2 regions of the Salinibacterium sp. SWN139 genome follow, and region 2 is predicted to be linked to the other one. Evidence: riboswitches for the same ligand, from Rfam matches in the RefSeq annotation. Region 2 holds a riboswitch; the other holds the start of a gene.
The links. Region 2 has a riboswitch for glycine ahead of I6E74_RS13120 (L-serine ammonia-lyase). Riboswitches for the same ligand answer to the same signal wherever they lie in the genome.

Region 1: linked by a shared signal. The riboswitch ahead of gcvT (glycine cleavage system aminomethyltransferase GcvT) and the one ahead of I6E74_RS13120 (L-serine ammonia-lyase) in region 2 are both predicted to bind glycine.

The regions. Positions count from the first base shown of each region.
Region 1 covers NZ_JADYWV010000003.1:163,339-173,683, forward strand. Annotated here, with positions in the region: gene I6E74_RS10735 (GyrI-like domain-containing protein) at 1-293, shown strand, start outside; gene I6E74_RS10740 (VOC family protein) at 313-735, shown strand; gene I6E74_RS10745 (VWA domain-containing protein) at 837-2,522, opposite strand; gene gcvP (aminomethyl-transferring glycine dehydrogenase) at 2,852-5,779, opposite strand; gene gcvH (glycine cleavage system protein GcvH) at 5,779-6,150, opposite strand; gene gcvT (glycine cleavage system aminomethyltransferase GcvT) at 6,153-7,310, opposite strand; glycine riboswitch at 7,449-7,570, opposite strand; gene I6E74_RS10765 (Lrp/AsnC family transcriptional regulator) at 7,625-8,056, opposite strand; gene I6E74_RS10770 (ornithine cyclodeaminase) at 8,188-9,219, shown strand; gene ctlX (citrulline utilization hydrolase CtlX) at 9,227-10,219, shown strand; gene I6E74_RS10780 (VWA domain-containing protein) at 10,310-10,345, opposite strand, start outside.
Region 2 covers NZ_JADYWV010000004.1:2,703-13,047, forward strand. Annotated here, with positions in the region: gene I6E74_RS13115 (pyrimidine reductase family protein) at 1-637, shown strand, start outside; gene I6E74_RS13120 (L-serine ammonia-lyase) at 664-2,118, opposite strand; glycine riboswitch at 2,266-2,361, opposite strand; gene I6E74_RS13125 (siderophore-interacting protein) at 2,496-3,326, opposite strand; gene I6E74_RS13130 (bifunctional alpha/beta hydrolase/OsmC family protein) at 3,407-4,681, opposite strand; gene I6E74_RS13135 (septum formation family protein) at 4,826-5,326, opposite strand; gene I6E74_RS13140 (inositol monophosphatase family protein) at 5,423-6,214, opposite strand; gene rsgA (ribosome small subunit-dependent GTPase A) at 6,217-7,278, opposite strand; gene aroA (3-phosphoshikimate 1-carboxyvinyltransferase) at 7,281-8,687, opposite strand; gene I6E74_RS13155 (sigma-70 family RNA polymerase sigma factor) at 8,797-9,423, shown strand; gene I6E74_RS13160 (anti-sigma factor) at 9,420-9,650, shown strand; gene I6E74_RS13165 (multifunctional oxoglutarate decarboxylase/oxoglutarate dehydrogenase thiamine pyrophosphate-binding subunit/dihydrolipoyllysine-residue succinyltransferase subunit) at 9,751-10,345, opposite strand, start outside.

The sequences.
Region 1 (10,345 bases), on a different contig from region 2:
GCACCGATGGGCCATGGAAGTGCGAAGTCTGCGTTCCAGTCGCGAATGGGCTCATCGACCATCCAGTGCTCGCGACACACGAACTCGCTGGCGGCCGCGTTGCTACGGTCACACATCACGGTGCCTACAGCGGCCTCAAGGCCACCTACAACGACGTTTTTGATTGGTTTAGCGAACACGGCCACACCTACGCCGGAGCACCCCGCGAAATATACCTCAACACCCCTGGCGAGGTTGTCGAAGCAGAGCTCCTCACCCGCCTCGAATTTCCCGTGGTTCCCGCCGCCGAATAGCTCCAGAGAGGAAACAACCATGAAAACGAACCCCTACCTGAGCTTTAGAGACAATGCTCGCGAAGCTCTTGCCTACTACCAGTCCGTGTTCGGCGGCACCACCGAAATTCATACCTTCGCCGATTTCAACGCCAGTGAAGATCCCGAAGAACAAGAGTGGGTCATGCACGGCCAGCTGGAATCCCCGGCCGGAATCACGCTGATGCTGGCCGACACCCCCAAAACCATGGACTACAGCCCTGGCGGATCGATGTCGATCTCGATTGCGGGCTACCTGAGCGAAAAAGCCGCCATCGAGGGCTACTGGGAAAAGCTGTGCGACGGTGGTCGAATCGACATGCCGCTCGAGCGCGCCGAATGGGGCGGGATCTTCGGAATGGTGCTCGACCGCTACTCCGTGAACTGGATCGTCAGCATCAGCGACGACAACGAGACGCGTTAGCGCCGCACTGCAGCGGTCTGCGTCGCCGCAGCGCTGACCCCCTCGAGCGGGCATCCTCAGGATGCTCCGCTTCGAGAGTCAGCGAGCCGCGGCCTGAGCGACTACGTGCAGTTCGGACGACAGGACCGCTGGCTGAGGGCATCCACGAGCACCTTGCCGAGGTCTTCTGGCACGGCAGCGGAATACGCTGCACCACCCGTGGACTGCGCAATTTCCGTCATCGACTCCAAGTCAGTGTCCGGACCGAAACCGATCAAGATCACTGGAACGGGCTCATTCGGATCGTCGAGCGCTTTCAAGTTTTTGAGAAGCGCCGACAGGCTGATGCCGTTGTCGTCTTCGTTGTAGCCATCAGTGATGAGCAGAACCGAGTTGATCTTCGACGGGTCGTAGTCTTCCTTGACCTCCTTGACCGCAGCCAAGATGGTGTCATAGAGCCCCGTGTAGCCATAAATGCGATCTGGCAACGATGCGACGACGTCATTGATTTGAGCCACATGGTCGGGATCAGATAGCGGTGCAATCGGCGACAGCGGTTCCCAGTCCTGAGTGCCGATACGGTTCTGCGAGAAGGCCCACACGCCCAGCTCGGCTTCGCCCGAGAACTTTGACAGCGCCTCACTAGCAGCGAGCTGGAACACGTCGATTCGTCGCAGGCCATTATTCGCCGGATCCAGCATGGAACCTGAAGTGTCAATGACAACGAGGAGTCGCGAACGAAGCGTAAGAACACTCCACGAACGAAGAATCTCGATCTGTACTGCAGCATCTGCCGTCGGCTTCGCTTCAGTGGCTGTCTCGGGAACTCCCGTCACCCGCAAGTCGCCGCCACCATCAGCATCGCGGAAACCCTCCTTGGCCAATACTTCAGCCGACGAGCGCGTTGCCGCCGCCAGCGCCGTAAGAAGTCGTTGCGGAGCATCGGCAGCGACTATTTCACTCGCTACTGCAGCGGAAGCGCCTGTGGACGTAGAGGTCGCTGAAGTGGACGTCTCAGCTTCTTCATCCCCACCGACGACCTCAACAAAGGGGTAGGTCAATTCGACCGTTCCGTCCGTCGGATATAGCGCGATCATGGGCGAGGACTCAGACCCGCTGTTGTAGGTGGCAACTTCGCGCTCCGTTGTCACGACAACGGTGGGCAGAGTTGCGTCAGTCGCGAGCCCGAAAGCCTCTTCGGAAGTCTGGGGAATTGTTTTTCCCATGGCGATCATGGCACCCGCGAACTGGCGCGGATCTTCAGCAGACGAGACCGACTGCAGCTGCGCAAGGCCAGCAAGGCTCGCGGTATTCGCCTCGGGGTCAGGAACCAGGGTCACCACAGTGCCGCTGAGTAGTGATTCCCACGACAGCGGCGTATCGCCGAGGTCAGCGACTTGCGATGCGGATGTAGCCAGCACTACCGGGGTGCTCGCCACGTAGTCGGTGATCTCGAGCTCGGGGGCAGTGCGCCCCAACGAGTCGGCCATCGATGTGACGCGATCGAGCCAAGCCGCCGAGTCCGGAACCCACGCGTCGAGATCGCCGGCAGCACCTGAAGCGAAGAGAGCAGCGGTGTCTGCCGAAACGAGCGAACGGACTTCGGTTTCCGTGCAGTTGCCGTCGGCCTCATCGAACTCCGCCGCGACGATAGTGAGGGCAGGAGCAATCGACGGGTCAGCGGCGATTACGACAGGGCGAGTCTCTGTGCAGCCGCCCGCTAACGGCGCAACAGCATCCGAAATCCATCCAATTGCACCCAGTTGGATGCCAGCGAGAGAGAGTGCTGCAATGGCAACCAGTGCCACCGGCGCCAGCCACCAACGCTTCTTCCACCGTTGCCAAAAAGTTTTACGGTGTCGATGCCGTCGGGTGGTCACGAAGCTCTCCAGTCGGTGAGAAAGCGATTTGGGGTCGTCGGGTCGACCACTCGCTGTACACCAAACGCACATTACAACACCTGAAGAGAGAAAATCCAGCTAAAGTGAAGAATTTTACCCACGGCAGATGCCGATGCCAGACGAATGCTGGTGTCCCACATTCGGGGGACACAATTATGGCGCGTGCAGAACCGAACTGGATCGGTTTCGCACGCGCCATTTTCCGTTACTCAAGCAACGAAATTTAGGGCATTTCGCTAGTGCGCAAACGCCTCAATCGGCGGGCACGAGCAGACCAAATTGCGGTCGCCATACGCGTTGTCAACACGGCGTACCGGCGGCCAGTACTTGCCTGAAACGAGAGAGCTCAACGGATACACCGCTTGCTCACGCGAATACGAGTGATCCCAGTCGCCGGCGATCACCGAATGCGCCGTGTGCGGAGCGTTGATGAGGGGATTGTCGTCGGCTGGCCACGTTCCGGCCGCCACGGCATCCGCTTCTTCCTTGATGGCAATCATCGCGTGGATGAAGCGATCGAGCTCGGCGAGGTCTTCGCTCTCGGTAGGTTCAACCATGAGCGTGCCCGATACCGGGAACGACATCGTCGGAGCGTGGAAACCGTAGTCAATGAGGCGCTTGGCGACATCGTTGTTGTCGATGCCGGTCGCTTCCTTGAGGGGACGCAGATCGAGGATGCACTCGTGAGCAACGAGGCCGTTGTCTCCCGCGTACAGCACCGGGAAGTGCTCGCGTAGGCGCACCGCAATGTAGTTGGCCGAAAGCACAGCGGCACCGGTCGCGGCTTTGAGGCCAGCCGATCCCATCATGCGCACGTAGGCCCACGTGATCGGCAGAATGCTCGGGCTTCCGTACGGTGCAGCACTGACCGCTCCCCCGGCGTGAACATACGGGCCGGCAGCACCGGTCTGCATGTCGAAAGCCGGATGATGCTGGCTCTGCGCCATGGGGTGTCCAGGCAAGAACTTAGCCAAGTGCGCTTTCGCCACAACCGGACCAACGCCGGGACCGCCACCACCGTGAGGGATGCAGAAGGTCTTGTGCAGGTTGAGGTGGCTGACATCGCCGCCAAAGTCACCGAACCGCGCGTAACCGAGCAGAGCGTTGAGGTTGGCGCCATCGACGTACACCTGTCCGCCAGCATCGTGCACGGCCTGCGTGATTTCACGCACTTCGTGCTCGTAAACACCGTGGGTGGAGGGGTAGGTGATCATGAGGGCGGCGATTTCACTCGCGTGCTCGGCGATCTTGGCGCGCAGGTCGTCGAGGTCGACGTTGCCGAGATCATCGCAAGCCACCACAACGACACGCATTCCGGCGAGCATGGCGCTGGCGGCGTTCGTGCCGTGCGCACTCGACGGAATGAGGCAAATCGTGCGTTCCGGGTTGCCATTCGCGCGGTGATAGCCACGAATCGCGAGGAGCCCCGCGAGTTCGCCCTGGCTTCCGGCGTTTGGCTGCAACGACGCGGTGTCGTAACCGGTGACCTCAGTGAGCCACGACTCGAGGTGCGAAATCATGACGAGATAGCCCGACACATCTTCGGCCGGAGCGAAGGGATGGATGCCCGCAAATTCCGGCCAGCTCACCGCTTCCATCTCGGTCGCTGCGTTGAGCTTCATCGTGCACGAGCCCAGCGGGATCATGCCGCGGTCGAGCGCGTAATCCTTGTCGGCGAGGTACTTGAGGTAGCGCATCATGCTCGTCTCCGAGCGGTGCGTGTTGAACACCGGGTGCGTGAGGTACTCGCTCGTGCGGTTGAGATCCTTGGGGATTGTGGTGTCGTCGGGCGAGTAGCTGAAGAAGCCGCCCTCGAGCCCAAAGGCTTCCGCGAGATCATTCTCTTGCGCTGCGAGCATTCCGCCGTAAGGCTGCGTCGAGACTTCGTCGAAGCTCAAACGAACAGTGTCAGCATCCACAACATAAAGCAGGATGTCGCTCTCGAGCGCCTTGGTGGCTATCGCTTGCGCCTGGCCCTTTTTCGTCACCGACAGGGTGTCGAAGAAGGTCTCGTTCTCGACCGTGTAGCCGGCAGCGGTCAAGCGTGCTGCGAACTTCGCGGTGTCGTGGTGGATGCGCTGAGCGATTCGCTTGAGGCCCTGCGGTCCGTGATAAACGGCATACATGGATGCCATAACAGCGAGCAAAACCTGCGCGGTACAGATGTTGGAGGTCGCTTTCTCGCGGCGGATGTGCTGCTCCCGCGCCTGCAACGAAAGACGGTAGGCGGGGTCGCCAGCGGCATCCTGAGATACGCCGACGAGGCGGCCGGGCAACTGGCGTTCGAGGCCCTTGCGCACCGACATGTAGCCGGCGTGCGGTCCGCCGAAGCCCATCGGAACGCCGAAGCGTTGCGTGGTGCCGACGGCAACATCTGCGCCGAGTTCACCTGGCGACTTGAGAATCGTCAACGCAAGCAGATCAGCGGCAACAACGGCGAGTCCGCCGTGAGCTTTCACCGCAGCGATAACCTCGCTGGAATCCCACACGCGACCGGTTGCACCCGGGTATTGGATGAGCGCGCCGAAGCACTCCGGCAGCTCAGGGTTCGCACCGAGCGTTGCCAGGTCGATCTCAACAAGCTCAATTCCGAGAGCCTCCGCGCGGTTCGCCAGCAGAGCCTTGGTCTGCGGAAAAGTATCGGCATCCACGATGAACACGGGCGACTCCACGCGAGCCGCACGGCGCGCAAGGAGCATCCCCTCAACAGCGGCGGTGCCCTCATCGAGCATCGACGCGTTCGTCGTGGTCATTCCAGCAAGGTCAGCAACCATCGTCTGGAAGTTGAGGAGAGCCTCAAGGCGACCCTGGGAAATCTCCGGCTGGTACGGCGTGTACGCCGTGTACCAGCTCGGGTTTTCGAGCACGTTGCGCTTGATCACCGCGGGTGTGATGGTGTCGTAATAACCGAGACCGATCATGCTGCGACGAATCTTGTTTGCGCCAGCGAGAGCACGCAGTTCGGCGAGCGCTTCACGCTCGGAAGCAGGAGCCGGGATCGTGGAATTCACAATCGGAGTCTGGTGAATCGCCGGCGGAACCGCGGCATCCACGAGCGATTCAAGGCTGTCGTAGCCGACAGCGGCCAACATGCTGGCCTGGGCTGCGTCATCCGTGCCGATGTGGCGGTCAGCAAACGTGCCGCTGATGAAAGGGTTGGGCATTATTCGCCTGTCAATGCGGTGTATTCGTCGAGGCTGAGCATCGACGGGAGTTCAGTAAATTCGATCTTCACGAGCCAGCCTTCACCGAAGGGGTCACTGTTGACGAGTTCTGGGCTGTCGGCGACAGCATCGTTGGATTCGACGACGGTTCCCGCAACGGGAGCGAAGAGTTCGCCCACCGACTTGGTCGACTCAATCTCGCCGACGATCTTGCCCTCAGCGACGGTGGCGCCGACCTTGGGCAGATCAACGAAAACGATGTCGCCCAGCTTGCCTGCGGCGAAGTCGGTGATTCCGACCGTCGCGACATTGCCGTCAACCAACACCCACTCGTGCTCGGCGGTGTACTGCAATTCGCTCTTCTCAGCCATGATCAGGCCTCTCTTTTGTAGAAGGGTAGGGAAACAACGGATGCAGCAATGCGACTGCCCCGCACATCAATGTGAAGCTCGGTGCCGACTTCGCTCACGGCGGGGTCGACATAAGCCATCGCGATGGGGTGGCCCAGGGTCGGCGAGAGCGCACCCGAGGTAATGACGCCAACTTCTTTATCACCGTGAAAGAGCAGGTAGTCGGCGCGACCGGCGCGACGACCTTCAGCGGCGAGGCCGACGAGCACGCGGGCACCAGCATCCGGCCCGGCTTCGATCGCACTGCGACCGACGAAGTCGCCCTCCTTGCTGAGCGCAACAACGCGGCCGAGGCCCGCCTGCACGGGGAAGGTGCTGAGGTTGAGTTCGTGACCGTACAGCGGCATGCCCGCTTCGAGGCGGAGAGTGTCTCGGCACGCGAGACCGGCGGGCACGAGGCCGAGCGGTTCGCCGGCGACGGTGAGCGCTGCCCAGAGGTCGGCCGCGGCATCCACATGAATGTACAACTCAAAGCCGTCTTCGCCCGTGTAGCCAGTGCGACCGATAATGAGGTCGGTGCCATTGAAAGTGGCCGCGGTTTCGCGGTAGTACTTCAGTTCATCGAGCGGCGTAGCGAAGTCGCCGAGACCGGTGGTCGCTTCGAGGATGGCGCGCGAGACCGGACCCTGCACGGCGATGAGCGCGTAGTCGTCGCTCTCGTCGGTGACCACTACGTCAAAGTCGGCAGCGCGCTCGGTGAGAGCAGTTGCGGCAGCGAAACGGTTGCCTGCGTTCGCCACGACGAGGAAATGGTCGTCGGCAAGGCGATAGGTCACGAGGTCATCGATGATGCCGCCCGCCTCATTGAGCAACAGGCTGTACTTGGCTTGCGCCAAGGCAATACCCGAGAGCTTGCCCGCGAGTGCGTAGTCGAGGTACGCGCCAGCGTCAGCGCCGCGCACGTGAATCTCTGCCATGTGCGAGATGTCGAAAATGCCGGCAGCGGTGCGCACGGCATGGTGCTCGGCGAGGTCGGAGCTATACCGCACCGGCATCATCCACCCAGCGAAATCGGTGAACGCAGCACCGAGTTGCTCATGGATGCTGTGCAACGGCGAATACCTCACCGCGGTGGGCGAAGATTCAGCGGATGAAGCTTCAGAACTTGATACATCGGTCACGGAGTTCTCCTGGCGCATGGGCTAGTGAATAGAACTCCCCCTCTGTGATGAGCCTGAGAGCTTCACACGCTAAACGCTAGCGAGCTTTCACCGTCGGCGGAACCTCAGGGTGATGCGAGGTTCTCTTTCCAGAGTGGCCAGTGCGGTGCGGTACGTGAACCTGAGAGATTGGCGGGGAGGCTTGCTCCTTCGGTGCCGGCCTGGCGCTTGCCAATTTCAGTTGACTAGCGCTGGGTGCCCGGCTCTCCCGCATCGTGTTGCGGCCCGATGTTCAGTTGTGAGTTCAGCATAGCAATGTGGGGAGGGCAATCGCGTTACAGGAGCGCTGAACTGAGCAACAAACTGGTCTCGCTGTTCACGACACCTTCCACATTTCGCATGCGGGCCAGCACCCGGTCGAAGTTGCTGAGGCTGTCGGTGCGGATGTCTGCCACCAGATCCCAGGCGCCGTTGGTGGTGTGAAGTTCATGGATCTCGGGCAGGCCTCGCAACTGGCTGATCACAGAGTCCGTCGATCGCCCTTCTACCTCCACAAAGGCAATCGCCCGAATAAACGAGGGGTCGCGATCTTCCCGAATACGAATCGAGAAACCGAGCACTGTGCCGTTGCTCACGAGGCGATCGATACGGCTCGTGACGGTCGCGCGGGTGACGTTAAGGCGACGCGAGAGGCTCGCCACGGACTCGCGCGCATCGGCTCGAAGCGCGGCGAGGAGGCGACGATCGAGGTCATCTAAGTCAGACATACACAAAGTGTATAATTTAGCATTGCATTATGCCTAGTTATTGGCCGGAAATAGCGTCGACTGGGAGTTGTAGCTACATAGTGCACATTCGTAACGTAGGAAGCACGATTACCGCAACGAAAGGAGTGACCATGGTTCACTACGTAGACGTCAACAACATGCGCCGCTGGATTGCCGACACCGGCATCGAGCCAATCATTATGGGCATCGTGGGTTACCTCGAACAGGATTATGCCAAGTGGCCCCAGTTCGACAAGTCACCTCGCGTTGCCGCCCACTCCCCCGAAGGCGTCATCGAATTGATGCCGACGAGCGATGGCGAAACGTACGGCTTTAAGTATGTCAATGGCCACCCATCCAACCCTGCACTGGGCTTCCAGACCGTGACTGCGCTCGGCATGCTTGCCCGCGTCGACAACGGCTACCCCACCTTCTTCTCGGAGATGACCCTACTTACGGCGTTGCGCACCTCTGCGACCTCCGTCATGGCCGCGCGCGCTTTGGCTCGCCCCGACTCCAGTGTTCTCGCCCTCATCGGCACCGGCACTCAGTCTGAGTTCCAGGCACTCGGCTTCCGCGCCGGCCTCGGCATCACGAGCCTGCGCGTCTGGGACACCGACCCCGCCGCGATGGACAAGTTCATCCGCAACGTTGAGCCACTCGGTTTCGACATCGTGCGCGCAACCTCAGCAGCAGACGCTGTTGCGGGCGCCGACATCGTCACCACGTGCACCGCCGACAAGAAGAACGCGACGATTCTCACCGCCGACATGATTGAACCCGGCATGCACCTCAACGCCATTGGCGGCGACTGCCCGGGCAAGACAGAACTCGAAGAGGCCATCGTGCGCAACTCGACCGTGTTCGTCGAGTTTCCCGAGCAAACCCGCATCGAGGGCGAAATTCAGCAGGTTGAAGCGGACTCCCCCATCACCGAGCTGTGGGAAGTTCTCGCCGGAACCGCGACGGGCCGCAGCTCCGCTGAGGAAGTGACACTCTTCGACTCCGTTGGCTTCGCGATCGAAGACTTCTCGGCACTGCGCTACGTCTTCGACGCTGTTCGCGACACCGACTATGCAACGAACCTTGACCTGATTGCCGACCCTGCTGACCCCAAGGATCTGTTCTCGCTCGTGTCGCGCGTTCCTGTACTGACCGCGTAGGCCACCGATGAGCGTTCAGGCCCCTTCGGCCGCTGTTCTCATCCGCCCGCACCGTTTCACACCGAATAGCCAAACTGCGGGCGACAATGCCTTCCAGTCGACTGACCCCAGCCGCACTCCGGATGAGATTGCTCGCGCCGCGTACGACGAGTCCACCCAGGTGGCCGAGACGTTGCGTGACGCGGGCGTCAACATCCACGTGTTTGAGGATGAGGAGAGCACTCGGCCCGACAGTGTGTTCCCGAACAACTGGTTCTCGACGCACAGTGGTGGCCGCGTTGCGGTGTATCCGATGTTTGCTCCAAACCGGCGCACCGAGCGACGCACCGATGTCATTGAAATGTTGAAGCATGACTTTCGGGTGCAGGATGTCGTGGACTATTCCGGATTAGAGCACGACGGCATCTACCTTGAGGGCACCGGCGCGATGGTCATCGACCACACCAACCGGGTCGCGTATGCGGCAGAATCGCACCGCGCCAACCCGCTCGCGCTCGAACGGTTCTGCGCATCCTTCGGCTATGAGCCAATGATGTTTGAGGCCCGCGACAGCCACGGTGTGCCGATTTATCACACCAACGTCATGATGTGCATTGCGACCGACTTCGCCATGATCGGGCTCGATCTGATTACGTCGGGAGATCGCCGCATGGAAATGGCCGAGCGCCTGACCGCCCCCGGTCGCACGCTGATCGACCTCACGGCTGAGCAGATTGCTAACTTTGCGGGAAATGCTCTCGAGCTGAGGACTCCGAACGGCCGCATCTTGGCCCTCTCAAACCGCGCACTCGCGAGTCTCACTCGCGCTCAGCGCTCGGTGATCGAAGCCAGCTGCGAGATCGTGCCGCTCGACATTCCGACGATCGAGTTGGCCGGTGGCTCAGTGCGCTGCATGGTGGCCGGCATCCATTTGGATCGTCGTTCACGCATGGCCGCGGATGTTGCCGCCGGCGTTCCTGCTGCCGACGCTGCCGAAGCAGCCCCGACAGCAGGCGCCTAGCCAATCTGTGGTGGAAGCGGGTCCCTCCGCCTTCGCCACAGACCTCAGCGACCTGCGCCACCAGTGGTGTCGCAGGGTGCTGGGCGTTCGCTAACTGCAGTTCGGGCGGCAGTCGCGCTGTGACAA
Region 2 (10,345 bases):
CTTTGTGTCGAGCATCGATGGTGCTGCTACCCACGAGGGAGTATCGGGTGGCCTTGGCACGGACTCAGACGGTCGTGTTTTCGGGCTGCTCCGTCGACTTGCGGATGTCATCGTCGTTGGCGCAGGAACAGTGCGGCAAGAGGGCTACCGCAACCTCGCTCTCGACGAGGAATCTGCGGAGTGGCGGACTACGCAAGGACTCGCTGCTCAGCCCCCGTTTGCCATTGTGACGGCATCCCTGCGGCTGGAACCGGGAGACCTAGGCAGCTATGCGACGCGCCCCCTCGTGGTGACCACCGAGAGCGCACCCGCGGAGAGTCGTAAACGAATCGAAGAGGTTGCTGACGTGATCATTGCGGGGGATGCTGCCGTAGACACCGTCGAGATGAAACACCTTTTGGCGGAGCGCGGGCTAGTTCAGCAGCACAGCGAGGGCGGTCCAACACTCTTCGCAACCATGATTGCCCAAGGCGTTGTCGACGAGCTTTGCCTCACCGTGAGCCCGCGGCTTGAAGGCGGCTCGGCGCGACGTATTGTGGACGCGGCGGATGCGACACCGCAAAACATGTCGCTCGCGCACGCGCTGTCCGCGCCCGATGGAACGCTACTCCTACGCTACCTCCGCGCCGCTCGCTAGCGCGCTGTCGTTGCGATACGCGCGCGCTAGCACTCGACGACGTTGACGGCGAGACCGCCCATCGACGTCTCTTTGTAGCGCGAACTCATATCCTTGCCGGTCTCGGCCATCGTGATAATGACCTCATCGAGCGAGACGCGGTGCTCGCCATCACCCCACAACGCCATCTTCGCAGCGTTGATCGCCTTCGAGGCAGCAATCGCGTTGCGCTCAATGCACGGGATTTGCACGAGTCCACCAATAGGATCGCACGTGAGTCCGAGGTTGTGTTCCATCGCAATCTCGGCCGCATTCTCGACCTGCGCGGGAGTTCCACCGAGAATTTCAGCGAGCCCCGCAGCCGCCATGGAGGAGGCCGAGCCAACCTCGCCCTGACATCCGACCTCGGCGCCCGAGATGGAAGCCATGCGCTTGTAGAGCACGCCCACGGCCGCGCTGGCCAGCAAGAAGCGCACGGTAGCGTCATCCTTTGTCGCTTGGTCGGCGTCTTTCATACCTGGTGCGTAATGGGTCGCGTAGAACAGCACGGCCGGGATGATGCCAGCAGCACCGTTGGTGGGGGCGGTGACGACCCGGCCACCCGAGGCATTTTCTTCGTTGACGGCTAGGGCAACGAGGTTGACCCATTCCTGCCAAAAGTTCGGATCGCGGTTGGGGTCTTCTTCGCGTAGGCGTCGGTGCCACTCGGGAGCCCGACGCCGCACCCTCAAATTGCCGGGCAGGTTGCCGGTGCGTTCTAGGCTGTTGTTCTTGCACTCGTCCATGACATCGCGGATGTGCAGGAGCCCAGCAACCACCTCAGACTCGGGGCGGCGCGCCAACTCGTTGCGCAACATCACGCCGCTGAAGCTGAGCCCTTCGGCGCGACAGTGCGCGAGCAATTGCGCTGCAGTGCGGAACGGCAGCGGGTCTGCCACAGCGGCTGGGCCGCTAGAGGAGCTGCCATCACGGTTGTCGCCCTCCCGATAGATGAAACCGCCACCGATCGAGAAGTAGGTTGCCTCGAGAATTGCGGTGCCATCCGCATCGTATGCCGCAAAGCGCATGCCGTTCGGATGCCCGTCGAGCACGGTGAGCGGGTGCAGGGCGATGTCGGACTCGCGGAACGGCAGATCGTGACTCGCGCCCAAGCGCAGCAGCCCAGATTCTTCGATGCGGGCCAGAATCTGTTCCATCTCTGCGGGGAGAACCTGGTCGGGGAGCTTGCCCTCCAAGCCAATGAGTACCGCGCTCATCGTGCCGTGGCCAGCACCGGTTGCGGCGAGAGAACCGTAGAGGCGAACGCTGAGAGTGTCGACAGCGTCGAGCATCCCGTGGTCGGAAAGATCAGCGGCGAAGGACGCAGCCGCGCGCATGGGGCCGACCGTGTGTGAACTGGAGGGGCCGATGCCGACCGTGAACAGATCGAAGCTGCTGAGGGGCACCTCTTCGAGCGAGGGCGTTGGTACTTCAGTTCGGGGGGTCAGATTGCGAATGGCCACGGTGACTCCGTTTCTTCACCGCACAGCGTCGTACGGGTGTCGTCGAGTCCTCTCCGCTCTGTATCGGGCCTGAGAGTTTCCGCACGCTTGTGGCGTTGCGTTGCCCCGTCGGCGAGTCGGACAGGGCCGACTGCTTTTCAGAGTTGCCTATCCACTGCGGTACTGGGGCCTGAGAGATTCCCGGAGAGGGTTTGCTCCTACGGCGCCAACCAACGATCGGAAGGACTCTCCCGCAGCGGAATGACGGCTGTTCACTTGTGCCCTCAGCATACACTTGAGCCTGCCTCGCAGACCCGTCAATCTCGCGCCGGACTGGTGCTCAGTCGAGCGGGCGTTCCACCACTCAGCGCTGCGAAACGCACGCTCGTGAAGACCGTTTAGTCCTCGGGGTCTGAGGGATCGATCGGCTCGTGGTGGTCAGCGTTTGTCACTCCACGGCGCCAGTAACCGTCGGCTGTTACTTGCTGCTTGGGGAGGCCAAGCTCGCGGCGCAGGTAGCGCCGAAGCGGAACCAGGGTGGTGGCTTCGCCGGCGAGGAACACGAAGGTGGATTCACCGATCTCACCGAGCGCGCGTAGCGCGGCTTCCAGCTGCCCAAGACCGTCACGGCGATAGAACCACTCGGCATCCATGCGCGCCTTTAGCTCGTCGCTGAAGTAGCTCTCAAGGCTTTCGTCGGCGACGTCGAACAGGGCGGTGATGTTTACCGAGGTGGGGAGCATGTCGATCCAGCGCGAGGCTGCAGGGAACGCCGTTTCGTCCGCGATCAGGATGACGTGGGTTGCGCCAACGGGCAGCAGTCGTGATCCCCGCGGACCGGCGATCACGAGGCTGTCGCCAGCGGCGGCTTTTCCGGCCCAGGCGGAGGCGGGCCCCTCGTCTCCGTGGACGACGAAGTCGATGTCGAGCTCGTGACGACCAGCATCGGTGCGGAAACCGAGCGGGGTGTAGTCACGCGAGATAACCTTGCCCTCGCCCTTGGGCTTCTTGATTCCATCGGCGGTCATCGTGGGTGCAGTGAGCACGCCGGTTGCGGGATCGGGAAAGAATACTTTGACGTGGTCGGTGGGGCCACTGCTGACAAATCCGGCGAGTTCATCACCGCTGAGGGTAATGCGCGCAATCGACGGCGCCGGGTGGCTGACGGCGCTCACCGTCAGGTGGCGGATGACGAGGGGATGCTTGACGGAGTCACGTTCAATTGTCATAGGCGATGGGCGCGGGCGCCAGCTCATTTCGATAAAAGTTAGGCTTACCTAACTACTGTAACCCTCGCGAGCGGGGAGAGCTAGAGCGACGGCGCGGTTTCTGTCGTCGTGATGGAGATCTCGCCCTCGAGCGAGCGATGCACGGGGCACTTATCGGCAATGACGAGAAGCGAAGCACGTTGCTCGGCAGTGAGGTCGCCCTCGAACGTGAGCTCGCGTGTGAAATGCTCGACCATTCCTTCGGTCGAGGTGCAGTGCTCGCACGCGGCCGCGTCGATACGCTCGCGACTCAGCCGAACGCTGACCGACTTCAACGGCATCTTTTTGCGGTCGGCGTACATCCTGATGGTGATGGAAGTGCAGCTTCCGAGCCCGGCCAAGACAAGGTCATAGGGCGCTGGGCCATGATTTTCGCTCAGCGGTGCAGGCTCATCAGAGATGAGCTCGTGACCCGAAGCAAAGACGCGCTGTTCGTAGCGCGCAGGGCCGCTCTCGGTGACGATCACCGAGCTGCCATCGGCGGTGATCGAGGCGCTCGGGTGGGCGACGACCGGAGGAGTCTTCGGTCCAGCACTGCTCGCCCGCTGTTCTGGGGCTGCGGTGTGGTCGAAAGCATAGCGAGCCGACCAGGCCGCGATCATGCTGGCCGCGAAAGCAGCATCATCACGATTGCTCAGGAGATGATCCGCACCATCGAGCGCCACGAACGACTTGGGGTGCTTCGCTGTTTCGAAGATCTCCCGCGCGTTGTCGATGCCCACGGTCTGATCGATGGGGGAGTGCATGACCAAAAGTGCGGCATCCAGATCACGCAGTCGAACCGACTGCGGCTGTGCGGCAATGTCATCGAGGAGTTGTTTGCGGATGCGGAACTCGCGGCCGCCCAGCTGAACCATTGCTTCTCCCGCAGTCACAATTTCCTCGCTCGCGTGGGCGAACAGATTCGTGATGTGGGCAGGATCGCTGGGACTGCCGAGCGTGACGACAGCACGCGTCGAGGGCACGCGATGGGCTGCAGCGAGCACGGCGGCTCCGCCCAGGGAGTGGCCAATGAGGATCGTGGGGGCGCGGTAGTTGGTGCCGAGATACTCAGTGGCGGCCACAACATCATCGATGTTTGAGCTGAAGTTGGTGTTAGAAAAATCACCGTCGGAGCCGCCCAAGCCAGTGAAGTCGAAGCGCAAGACGGCGATGCCGTAGTCAATGAGTGCTTTCGAAATGCGTGAGGCAGCGAATGAGTCCTTCGAACACGTGAAGCAGTGAGCGAAGAGCGCGTAGGCGGAAGGGGTGCCTTCGGGGAGGTCGAGGCGGGCCGCCAGCATGGAGCCGTTGGAGCCGGGGAATTCGATCTTCATTGTCCGTTACCGCTTTCGTGTCGACTTGCTCCAGCGTTTCTTATCCGGATACCGGATGCAACGCCCCCATGCTCTCAGTTCTTCCCGTTAACGCCGGAACGGCTGGCAAAGACCGTGTCTTCGCCAGCCGTTCCGAAAAGAAAATTACTCTGCGGCACCTGCAAGCGAACCGCTGATCTGGTCGCCGGAGGGGTCGTAGACGAGGCACAAGATCTCGCGGTCGCCCTCTGACCAGCTGCCCTCGGTGGGGTAGTACCAGGAGAAGTCGTAGACCGAGTCTTCGTACTCTGCGCCGATGAAGGTTCCGAACTCTGCGTAGCAGTCAGCCGTTGCCTGATCTTCAATTGCGGAGTCACCGGGGAAATCACCGTCGGCCATGTAGGACGCCGCGTAAACCTCTGCATCGTGCGGCTCGGCGCAGTCGATGGTCTTGGTGCTGGAAACTTCGCCGCCGTCTTGGTTGCCGACTTCGCAGTCACCAATAACGAGGCTGAAGATATCTTGAGTGGTGCCGGCTCCGGGGTCGACGGCATCCGAAATTTCGTTCGTAACTTGATCGATGATGCTGCAGCCACTGAGCGCCACAGCTGCAACAGCAATGGTGGCGATGGCGAGCGTCCGGCGCCAGATGTTATCTGTCGTCATAGAAGTGGGTCTCTTTCGTCTGAGGTGATAACGCTTCGTTCTTCTCAAGCTTAGTGAAATTCAGCACATTCACAGGTGGAAGAAGCGGGAAAAACGCTAATGAGAGCCCAAAAACCCTAGAACTTCGTCGTGAAGTACGCCATTTGTTGCCAGAGCGTTACCTTCCCACGGTCCGGGAACGCCTTCAACAGAAGTGAAACGACCGCCGGCTTCCAACACAATGGGGATCAGAGCCGCCATATCGTAGGGCTTCAAATCGAATTCGCCCACGACATCGAGCGCACCTTCGGCGAGCAACATGTACGCCCACATATCGCCGATCGCGCGCGAACGCCACGTGGCACGAGTCAACGCAACGACAGCATCGAGGCGACCAGCTTCATCCCAGCCCGGCAGGCTGTTGTAGCTGATGGATGCCGCCTCAAGCGAGGACACCTTGCTCACTGAGATCTGTTCAGGCTCGCCATCGCGGGCCTGAGCGAAAGCGCCGTGACCGGTGGCCGCCCACCACCGCTTACCAAGAGCGGGGGAACTGACCACTCCAACCTGGGGCACACCATCGATGACGAGCGAGATAAGTGTTCCCCAGATGGGGACGCCGCGCAAAAAGTTTGAGGTGCCATCGATGGGATCGATAATCCACTGGCGGTTCGAGTCTCCGGCCTCGCCATACTCTTCTCCGAGAATCGAGTCTCCGGGGCGGGCAGCAGCAATTCCGGCACGGATGCTGCGCTCAACAGCTTTGTCGGCATCCGTGACCGGCGTGCGGTCGGGCTTAGTCGTGACTTCGAGATCGAGCGCGGTGAAGCGGTCGAGCGAGATGAGGTCGGCATCGCCGGCAAGGGCGAGCGCGAGGGAAAGATCGTCGGCGAGAGTGTATTCGGTCACGACTACACGCTAGCGGAACCGAGTGTCGTGATGAGCCGCTGGAACGAGTCGAGGCGCAACTTACCGACCTCGCCGAGCGCTCCGGCTGCGACCGCTTCAGCGATCGCGCAGTCGGGGGCATCAGGCAAGTGAGTGCAGCCGCGCGGACACTCTTCGGCAAGCTCGGCCAAGTCGGTAAACGACGACAAGATCTTGCTCGGGTCGATGTGACCGAGGCCAAAAGATCGAACTCCGGGAGTATCGACGACCCAGCCGGTGCCCACGCGATACGAAATGGTTGACGACGACGTGTGACGCCCGCGCCCCGTGACTGCGTTGACATGGCCGACCGCGCGATTAGCGTCGGGCACAAGAGCATTTACGAGCGTCGATTTGCCCACTCCCGAGTGGCCAACCGCAACCGTAGTGTGCCCGTCGAGAAGGGCGCGCAGCTCGTCGAGGGGAACCTCATCCGAACGGCTCTCGATCACTGTCAGATCGAGACCGGCAAAGTTCTCCAAGAACGGCGCCGGATCTTGCAGGTCAGTCTTGGTGATGCACAGGATGGGATCAATCCCCGCATCAAAGGCCGCCACGAGATAGCGGTCGACGAGTCTCGGTCGCGGCTCCGGGTCGGCGGCGGCAACAACGATGAGCATCTGGTCGGCGTTGGCGACAATGATGCGTTCGACGGCATCCGTGTCGTCGGCGCTGCGGCGAAGCAGTGTGGCGCGCTCTCGGATGCGCACGATGCGCGCGAGAGTGCCTTCGGTGCCGGTCGTATCGCCGACGAGGTCGACCCAGTCACCCGTAACGACCGACACTTTGCCCTGTTGGTTGCGGCCGAGTTCGCGGGCACGAGCGGCGATGATTTGGCGTTCGTCTGGCGTTCCCTCGTCTACCCAGACGCCGTAGCGGCCCCGATCGACGCTAAAGACGCGTCCTTCGATGGCGTCCGCGTGGTCGGGGCGAATCTTGCTCCGTGGCTTATTCGCCTTGGGGTTCGGCCGCATGCGAATCGAACTCTCATCGTATTCGCTGTACTTGCGGTCATCATCGTCGTCATCGCCCGTGAGCCAACTCATCGTTAGAGCAATCCGAGAGTGTCAGTGGTCAGCGGAGCATCGCCGACGAGCGTGCGCCACAGTTCTGGGAACTGGGGGAGCGTCTTGGCGGTGGCGTCGATACCCTCAATCTCCACGCCTTCAATGGCAAGGCCAATGATGGCGCCAGCCGTGGACATCCGGTGGTCTTCGTAGCTGTGCCACACGCCACCGTGGAGTTCGGCTGGCTCAATGTGGAGACCGTCGTCGAGTTCGGTGACGGCTCCGCCGAGCGCCTTGATCTCGGTGCGTAAGGCTGCGAGACGGTCGGTTTCGTGGCCGCGCAAGTGACCGATTCCCGTGATTGTGCTCGCGGACGACGCGAGTGCTGCAATCGCCACGATTGCGGGAGCGAGCTCACCACCGGTAGAAAGGTCGAGCTCAATTCCGGGGTAGCGCTGGCCGCCCACGACGCCTACGCCGCCATCGACAGTGAGCGCGCCATCTTTGCGAGTGACTGTCGCCCCGAAAAGGGGAAGTAGCTGCTCAAGGTCAGCACCGACCTGAGTGGTTGACTCTGGCCAGCCTTCAATCGTGACAGTTCCGCCGGCCACGATCGCGGCAGCCAAGAACGGCGCTGCATTAGAGAGGTCGGGCTCGAGCGCCACGTCGATCGCGCGGATGGGGCTAGCGGGAACAACCCACACCCCGGGTTCCGGACTCTCGACCGTGACCCCACGTGCAGCAAGGCATGCCACCGTCATTTCAATGTGCGGCATGCTCGGCAGCTTGTCACCGGTGTGACGCAACGTGAGTCCGTTCTCGAAGCGTGCTGCCGCGAGAAGAAGACCAGAAACGAATTGGCTGGATGCCGAAGCATCGATGCTGACGTCGCCGCCGGCAACCGTGCCCATGCCATACAGGCTGAAGGGGAGGGTTCCGCGACCGTCGTCGGACACATCCACGCCGAGCGCTCGCAGTGAGTCAATCGTGGTGCGCATGGGACGACGAAGGGCTGCTTCGTCGCCGTCGAAAGCGACCGGCCCGAGGGCGAGCGCCGCAACGGGCGGCAAGAAACGCATGACCGTTCCCGCGAGACCGCAATCGATTGAGGTGCCACCTTCGAGCTCGCCCGGGGTGATCTGTAGGTCGGGACCAAAAGCGTTCCCCGTTGCGATCTCGTCAATTCTCACGCCGAGCGCGCGGAGAGCCTGAATCATGAGAGCGCTATCGCGCGAATGAAGGGGCGAGTGCAAACGAGAGGGGCCATCAGCGAGGGCAGCCAAGACCAGTTCGCGGTTCGTGAGACTCTTGCTGCCCGGCAAACTCAGCGACGCTGCGAGGGCATGCGAAACGGTGGGCGCAGGCCAGTTTCCGGGCACCGTGGTGTCTGGCACCGTCTCGTCGTCATACGGGCTGAATTCTGGGTTGGAATACTTAGATACGAACATCAGTTACTAAGAGTATCGGCGTTTAAGACCCCACGGAGGAGGCGCCCGTATGACCGCAGTACTGAACACTCAGCAGGATGCCGTCATCAGCGAACTAGAATTGTCGCTAATGACTACCGACAGAGTTGAGCCCAGCGCTACCGATGCTGCCGCTGACGAGAAGCGACGACAGTTTGAAGAGCAAGCGCTGCCCTTTATGGACCAGCTTTTTGGCGCTGCCATGCGTATGACCCGCAACCCCACCGACGCTGCAGATCTCGTTCAAGAGACCTTTGTAAAAGCGTTCCAAGCATTCGGGCAATACCAGCAGGGCACCAATTTGAAGGCCTGGTTGTACCGCATCCAGACCAACACCTTCATCAACATTTATCGCAAGAACCAGCGCAATCCTTATCAGGGCACGATCGATGAGCTCGAAGACTGGCAATTGGGTGGCGCAGAATCTGTCACCCAGTCGGTGTCAACCCGGTCTGCTGAGGCTGAAGCGATTGATCACCTGCCCGACAGCGCGGTGAAGGATGCCCTGCAGTCGATTCCCGAAGACTTCCGCCTCGCGGTCTACTTCGCCGACGTTGAGGGCTTCTCCTATCAGGAGATCGCCGACATTATGAAAACCCCCGTAGGCACCGTAATGAGCCGACTGCACCGTGGCCGTCGTATGTTGCGCGAACTACTGGCCGACTACGCGCGTGACCGCACCCCCGGCACGCCAGCAGCATCAAGGAGCACCAAATGACCGACTGCGGTTGTGAAAAAGCAAAAGCTGAACTCGAGGAATACCTCGACCGCGAACTCAACGAGGCCGACTTTCAGGATGTCTCAAACCATCTCGACAACTGCGAATCCTGCTCGAGCGAACACCTTGTGGCACTCGCGTTGAAGCTCAAGGTCAAGCAGGCCTGCCGTGAGACGGCACCAGATGATCTGCGCAGCGCGATCTTGTCGAAGCTGGCGGGCGCCTAAACACTCTCTAGCGCTGAGCGCCTACAGCTGCTCACTTGCTAACGCAAAAGCGGGCATCCTCCGAAGAGGATGCCCGCTTTTGTCATTAACGCGGGTGCGGTTACGGCTGGGTAATCGCGTGGTCGATCAGTTCGGCCTGCTCCAGCGCGCTGCGCTTCGACGAACCGGTCGCCGGTGAGGCGGATGCCGGACGCGAGGCGAGCTTGATCTCGCGCGACTCAAGGTGGCGCTGAAGTTCCAAGCTAATGAACGGCCAAGCACCCTGGTTCTCGGGCTCATCCTGAGTCCACACGATGTCTGCGTTCGGGTACTGGCTGAGAACCACATTCATGTCAGCAACGGGGAGCGGGTAGAACTGCTCCATGCGCACCACGGCAATGTGCTTGATCTCGCGCTTGTCGAGTTCGGCGACGATGTCGTAGTAGGTCTTGCCCGACGTCACGATGACGCGAGTGACGGCCAACTTGTCGTCGAGACGAACATCGTCGAGAACGGGCTCGAAGCGACCACTCGTGAAGTCGGCAACATCACTGGTGGCACCGCGCAGGCGAAGCATCGCCTTCGGGGTGAACACGATCAGCGGACGGCGCGGACGCGAGTAGGCCTGGCGGCGCAGCAAGTGGAAATACGATGCCGGCGTCGACGGGCGTGCCACGATCATGTTGTTCTCGGCACACATCTGCAAGTAGCGCTCG